2 regions of the Priestia sp. VA7 genome follow, and region 2 is predicted to be linked to the other one. Evidence: predicted binding sites of a transcription regulator. Region 2 holds the regulator's gene; the other holds the start of a gene.
The links. Region 2 encodes LexA, which represses DNA repair genes until DNA is damaged. Its sites were predicted from a motif close to CGAACATATGTTCG; they were not measured.
Positions count from the first base shown of each region.

Region 1: AC0C45_RS26215 (Y-family DNA polymerase) is a predicted target of LexA. The motif match lies at 1,517-1,530, and genes of this name have one in related genera.

Region 1 covers NZ_JBVQPN010000009.1:52,022-55,568, forward strand. Annotated here, with positions in the region: gene AC0C45_RS26210 (YolD-like family protein) at 1-192, opposite strand, end outside; gene AC0C45_RS26215 (Y-family DNA polymerase) at 206-1,471, opposite strand; gene AC0C45_RS26220 (alkaline phosphatase family protein) at 1,960-3,360, shown strand; gene AC0C45_RS26225 (hypothetical protein) at 3,452-3,547, shown strand, end outside.
Region 2 covers NZ_JBVQPN010000001.1:802,670-806,216, reverse strand. Annotated here, with positions in the region: gene AC0C45_RS04180 (YneB family resolvase-like protein) at 1-446, opposite strand, end outside; gene yneA (cell division suppressor protein YneA) at 500-829, opposite strand; gene lexA (transcriptional repressor LexA) at 976-1,593, shown strand; gene AC0C45_RS04165 (magnesium transporter CorA family protein) at 1,807-3,252, shown strand; gene AC0C45_RS04160 (glycosyltransferase family 39 protein) at 3,469-3,547, shown strand, end outside.

The DNA.
Region 1 (3,547 bases), on a different contig from region 2:
GTAGTATGTAAGATAAACTTGTTTATTTGTATGTAAGGCTTCAATCAAGGTGAAATTCATCTGTTTCATTTGCTCTTCTGTTAAAACAGGTTGAGCTACTTCTGCTTGCTTATTTATTATTTCCTGTAACCCTATGTATTGCTCTGGCATAGTGGCGAATGGACGCCATTTTTTCATTCCTCTAGGTTCCATCTCTTTTTCCTCCTTACGCTTTATGGCCACCCATAAGGCCATTTCGATAACGAGCTGTTGAATGAGGAAGGTGGCTAGACGCACGGAGTACACTATTCTTGCCATAACGCAGCCGAATCTCATCAATCGTTTTGGCAAGAGCATAGGCTCTTTCACGCTGATCAATGTCCTCAAATAAGCTCATTTGCTCCTCTTCTTGAATGCTGGTATTGGATAAGGAAATGCCAATGGAGCGAATCGGCATTCCAGAATCATATGTATGTAAAATGGTTAAACAATACGGAAAGATATCTTGGCTTAAGTTCGAAGTTCTCCCCATTTTCTTTTGTCTCGAGAAGCCTCCACCTGTTTGTTTACTGTAGCCGATCGATAAATGGATCGTTTGAGCCACCACTTGATGCATCCGTAAGCGAAAACACACATCATCCAATAGCTCTAATAGCAATAACTCTACTTCTTTTCGGTTTGTATAATCGCGAAAGAGAATCTGACTTTTTCCAAAGGAACGAGAGCTAGGAATGTATACATCCGAAATACGACTGTAATCAATCCCATTCGCGTGTTGGTGCAACTCTTCGCCCAAGATACCAAATTCTTTTTGTAACATCTCCTTTGAAGAAAGAGCGAGTTCTTTTATGGAGTGAATGCCTAACCGGTGTAAGCGTCTTTCCGTAGCAGACGAGATTCCCCAGAAATCCTTCATCGGATGAATGGACCACAACTTAAAGGGAATATTCTCATATCGCCAATAGGCAACTCCTTTTGAACTATTCTTGGCCTCATGGTCTAAGCTCACCTTCGCCAGTAAGAGATTTGGACCGATGCCTGCGGTAGCTGTCAGCCGTGTCTTGCGATAAATCTCGTTGATGATTTTATGAGCTAATTCTTCTGGTGTTTGAGCGAATAAATGCAGAGAAGCTGTCGCATCAATAAACAACTCATCAATGCTATACGCATGAAAGTCTTCAGGCGCCACATACTGTAACACCAAACTAGAAATATAGTTCGAAGCCTTGATGTATCTCTCCATGGATGGATTCACCACATGGATATCTTTCCTTTTAGGAATTTCAAAGAGGCGACTTCCTGTTTTGATCCCTTCTTTCTTTAATAAAGGTGTGGCAGCTAACACAACAGATCCCGAACGTTTGATATCTCCTACAACCGCAAGCTTAGTTTTTAACGGATCTAATCCTCGTATGACTGAGGAAACCGAAGCAAAAAACGATTTCATGTCTATGCAAATAATGACTCTGTTTGGTAGCTGCCCATAATCCATTGGAAGTACTCCTCAATAAAGAACGTTTGTTCTTTATATTATATACGAACAAACGTTCTTTATTCAATGGAATATCATCCCTTTTCCCGATTATTGCTATTACTTATACTTCAACTTGACTTAAAAATGGTATATAAGTTATAGATCTTTATAAACTTTTCCTAGATTTTTTTAATCTTATCTTTCAAATTTTGATTTTCTACTTTCAATATAGAAGATTAATAGGTTAGGAACTACAAAAATTACGTAACTATAAAGTGCATAATATTAATAATTGGTTTCTAAAACACAGCAAATTAATAATGTTTACAACAACTTCATATGAAAAATAATTCTTTTTTGTTAATTTTGAGTAATTTTTCTCATTTATAAAAAGAATTCTCTCTGTTTTTAACACTTAATTTACAATTTATCAAAAATCTATTAATAAACCTTCTCTATAATTTTCATTAGGACATAAAATACGACAACAATTGGAGGTAACAACATTGTTTAAAAAGAAGTTAACGAAAAAGTTATTACCGGTAGCCGTTCTTTCAACAGTTGCTTTTAGTGGTTTAATTGGTGGTTTCTCACATGTAAGTGCAGAGGAATCTACTAATAAAAAAAGAACTAATAATGCAGAAATCAAAAATATTATTGTTTTAATCGGTGATGGCATGGGAGTTTCTTATACTTCTGCTCATCGTTACCTAAAAGACGATCCATCAACAAAAGTTGTTGAACCAACAACTTTTGATCAATACCTTGTTGGCCAACAAACAACTTATCCAGAAGATCCTGAGCAAAATGTAACTGACTCTGCTTCTGCCGCAACTGCTATGTCTGCAGGTATTAAAACGTATAACAGTGCGATTGCCGTTGACAATGACGGATCAGAAGCAAAAACGGTTCTTGAAGCTGCTAGAGAAGAAGGAAAAGCAACAGGTCTTGTTGCGACTTCAGAAATTACACACGCAACACCTGCTTCTTTCGGATCACATGATCACAGCCGTAAAAACATGAACTCAATTGCCGATGATTATTTTGACGAAATGGTAAATGGTCAACATAAAATCGATGTTCTTCTTGGTGGAGGTAAAAGCAACTTTAATCGAAAAGATCGTAATTTAACAGAAGAATTCAAAAAAGCTGGATACAGCTATGTGGAAAACCGTGAAGATATGTTAAACGATAAAAACAGTAAAGTGCTTGGTTTATTTGCTGATGGTGGACTTCCAAAGAAAATTGACCGCACAGAAGAAGTTCCTTCATTAAAAGACATGACAAACACTGCTCTTTCAAAATTAAACAAAGATAAAGACGGGTTCTTCCTAATGGTAGAAGGAAGCCAGATTGACTGGGCAGGGCATGACAACGATATCGTTGGAGCTATGAGTGAAATGGATGACTTTGAACAAGCATATAAAGCAGCAATTGAGTTTGCAAAAAAAGACAAACATACCTTAGTGGTAGCAACAGCTGACCACTCAACTGGTGGATATTCAATTGGTTCAGACGGTATTTATAACTGGTTCAGTGAACCAATCAAAGCTGCAAAGCGCACGCCTGATTTCATGGCTGAAGAGATTGCTAAAGGAGCAGGCGTTGAAGAAACATTAAAGAAATATATTGATCAAAATACCCTAGCCTTAACAGACCAAGAAATTCAATCTGTTGAAGACGCAGCTAAAACAAAGAAAGTTCTTGATATCGATAATGCGATTGAGAATATTTTTAACAAACGTTCTCACACAGGTTGGACAACAGGTGGACATACAGGTGAAGATGTTCCTGTCTATGCATTCGGACCATCAAGTGAAAAATTTGCTGGATCAAATGATAACACTGATATTGCAAAAAATATTTTTGATGTCTTAGATTATAATATTAAAATTCAAGATAAGTGAGAAATAATTGGATAGGATAAAGTGTATCCCGTTGCTTAAGTACAAGCAACGGGAACTTTTTTAGAATATAGAATCATACGGGGGAATCATCATGAAACACACTCTTTCTATATTATTTTTAATCATGCTGCTTGTTGGTTGTTCATCCAATGGCAGTCCTGAAAACAATGAAAAAAATGCAGCGAAC
Region 2 (3,547 bases):
CGATAACCGTTTTCTACAGCTCTTTTCATTCCTCTTTTAATTTTAGCATTATGTAATTTCCGCTGATGCTCTTCCACTAAGCTAATAATATCTAACACCATTGAATCAGATTCTGAAAGCTGAAGCTGGCCTTGATGACTAATCGTATAGATGGTAGCATTTTCTTTATGAAAAGCATGAAGCAGCGCAATTCGGGCATTTCCTCTGCCTAATCGTGTTTCATCTTGAATAAGCAACACAGATATTTTTTCTTCTTTCATTGTATGAAGAACATCCAAAATACCCTCTCTGTCTACTTCATATCCGCTTGCTTTTTCCATTACGACTTTTTTTACGTCTAGATGGTGAAGATCAGCAAGCTTTTTTAATTCTTCTTGCTGGCGCTGTAAAGATGTTTCTTGGGTTTTTTTATCCGTACTGACACGGCAATAAATAATGGCATCCACTTTTATCACGACCTTTTCGGCTTCTAACAATATTCAGGAACGACCGTTACACACTACTGTTCAATTGCCACTTGATTATGTAACTCTTTTTTTAAAACAGGAATATATAATTTATCTCCAGGAGATAAAGACTGGACAGTGTCTGAGTTTAAGTCATTGACGTCTTCAACCCATTTGACAAATTCATTGGTGGTCAAATGATGGTGATTATGATACTTGTTGGACAATTCCCAAAGCGTATCTCCTTTTGTGATAGTAACCGTTGAATATTTGTCTAAATCTACTTTATCCGCTCCTAAAACCAGCGTCAATACATATGTAAGTGCAGCGATAACTGCAAAAAAAATAGCGTAATGTTTCATAGAATGTAAGAATTGTTGCATATTATGATCCCCCTATCAGAATATATGTTCTTATTTTATTGAGAACATTTGTTTCTGTCAATGGAATTCTTCGAACTTATGTTTGTATATTGACACATCACGTGGTATAATTCACCTAAAGAATAGCTAAAATTGAGGTGAAAAATATGAAGCTATCAAAACGTCAACAAGACATACTAGATTTTATTAAGCATGAAGTAAAATTAAAAGGTTATCCGCCTTCTGTTCGTGAGATTGGGGAAGCGGTAGGATTAGCCTCTAGCTCCACTGTACACGGACATTTAGCTCGTTTAGAAAGCAAAGGGTTAATTCGCAGAGATCCGACAAAACCAAGAGCAATCGAAGTTCTTCAACTAGACGAAGTAAACATCCCTAAAAGCAATGTCATTAATGTTCCTGTTATCGGTAAAGTAACAGCGGGTCTGCCTATAACAGCCGTTGAAAATGTGGAAGAATATTTCCCTCTTCCAGATAAATTCGTTTCTCCAGATGATCATGTATTTATGCTTGAAATTATGGGAGAAAGTATGATTGAAGCAGGTATTCTAGATGGCGATATGGTAATCGTACGTCAGCAGCAAACAGCTAATAATGGAGATATTGTGGTCGCTATGACCGAAGACAACGAAGCAACGGTAAAACGTTTCTTTAAAGAAGAAAATTTCGTTCGTTTACAGCCTGAAAATTCAACGATGGCGCCTATTATTCTTCGCCACGTAACGATTTTAGGAAAAGTAACTGGTGTATATCGCACAATTCACTAATCAGACACTGTATGTAAAACCAACTAATCATGATGTTAGTTGGTTTTTTTACGTTTGTTTTCTAAAAAAATTGGCATATTATAAATGATACGTTGAATCATCGCAGGCAGGTAGAACGGTTTTTGTAAATCTTGTTTTACCTTTTTTACTTTCTACCTGCATTTCCTCGACTCTTACAAGGAAATACAACCGACTATAAGAAGGATGTAGTTTATGACCAATACACCAAGGAAAACAGAACCATTTCAAACCATTGTACCTACCAAAGCAATGAACATGTTTCTTTTTCCTTTTTCCTTTGACCGAAAAAATAAAGAGCAGCTTGTTCATGCACTAGAAGCAAATTTGTTTGAGTTTTTTTCCATTCAAAACAAACATGTAGAAAAAGAATACTACGGAGAACAGTATTACGTATCTCATGATAGCTTGGATCAATATTTTCTTCCTTACATTGAATGTATTCTATTCCCTGATTCCTGCGAAAAAGAAGGCTTGCTTCGATTTTCAAAAAAAATAGACCATACCGTTACGCTACAAACTTCCTCCACCACCGTGTCTAGCAACGTGCTGTCTGTGGATGTTTTTTTATGTCCTTTTGAAATTGGCGTCATGACCATTCGCACTGAGATGAGTCATAATCATTACACCTATGATGACATTTTAGAATTCATGAATCATTTTCGTGTATTAGAACCGAAGCTTGCTGAAGAGCATGGATCCACCATTACCTATGAACATCATCGCTATAGCAAAGTACAGGATTATATTTTTTCACAGCTTGCGCCATTTTTGAACGAACACATCAAAAAAGAAGCCACGCGTGAACAGCATGTAGGGAGCCTTCCTTATTTTATCGATGAACGGATGTTTGTATTAAGTTATGTAACGGTAAATCAAGAGCAAGAGATTAACTCCACAACTTTATTTCGTACTGGGCAGCTAAATAGCTATACGCCTGACGGGAAACCGTTTATCTCTGCACACAACCACGAGTATATTAAAACGTATAATACCAAACACGTGTACTCCAGATGGGCTCCTGAAACCTATTACGTTATAACAGACCATGTGTTTTCGTGTATTTCTAAATCGACAGACTCTAAAACGGATCAGCTTTTGATGAATCATCTATTTGGCCAGCATTATTATAATTTATTTTTGCATTTTTTCTATAAAATCGTGTTGCTAAAACTATCTTATGAGTATTCTCAGCTCACGTTTCATAAAAATTCAGAGGGCATTGAGCGACTAATCCGCTCTATTACCGTATTTTCAGGTAAATATTTATTTTTAGAAATTAGCTCTCGCACAGAAGGTCAAGAGTTTTCTGAGCTCTTTAAAAAAATCTTCCACATCAATTCTCTTTATCAAGAAGTCAAAGAAACCCTTGGTACTTTGTATCAAAATCAAGAGAAAATCGCGGCCAAGCGTCACAATTACTTATTATTAATTTTAACGATTTATACCGTTCTTTCCGGTATTTACGGAATGAATTTAGTTATTAGCAAGCTAAAGGGAAACATCAATTGGGATAGTATGAAGCAGTTTTCTATCTTTGAATATATCGCTTTAATAGTAGCTCTATCAGGAATTCTGATCAGCATTAGTCTCGGAGTGAGCTCCCTATGGAATTTATTAAAAGATCGATTTAAAACATAAAAGCTGTTCGCATACTTATGGATGCAAACAGCTTTTTCTATTACGAAATCTTTTTCCTACTCCGCTTACTCTTTTATCAAACGTTATGCCGCTGTTACAATTTCAGAACAATCTAACATTATACTCTATAAGAAAAATATATACAAAATAATAAAATATGGTATCATAGGATAGGAATTTTGTACCTTATCTATGAAATAATTTGCAGGAGGTAATATGCTTAACTCATTTTTATCCAAAAGCCTGATCTTTTTATGCGTCATTATTCTTACCTGGTCTCTATGGGGCAGTTATA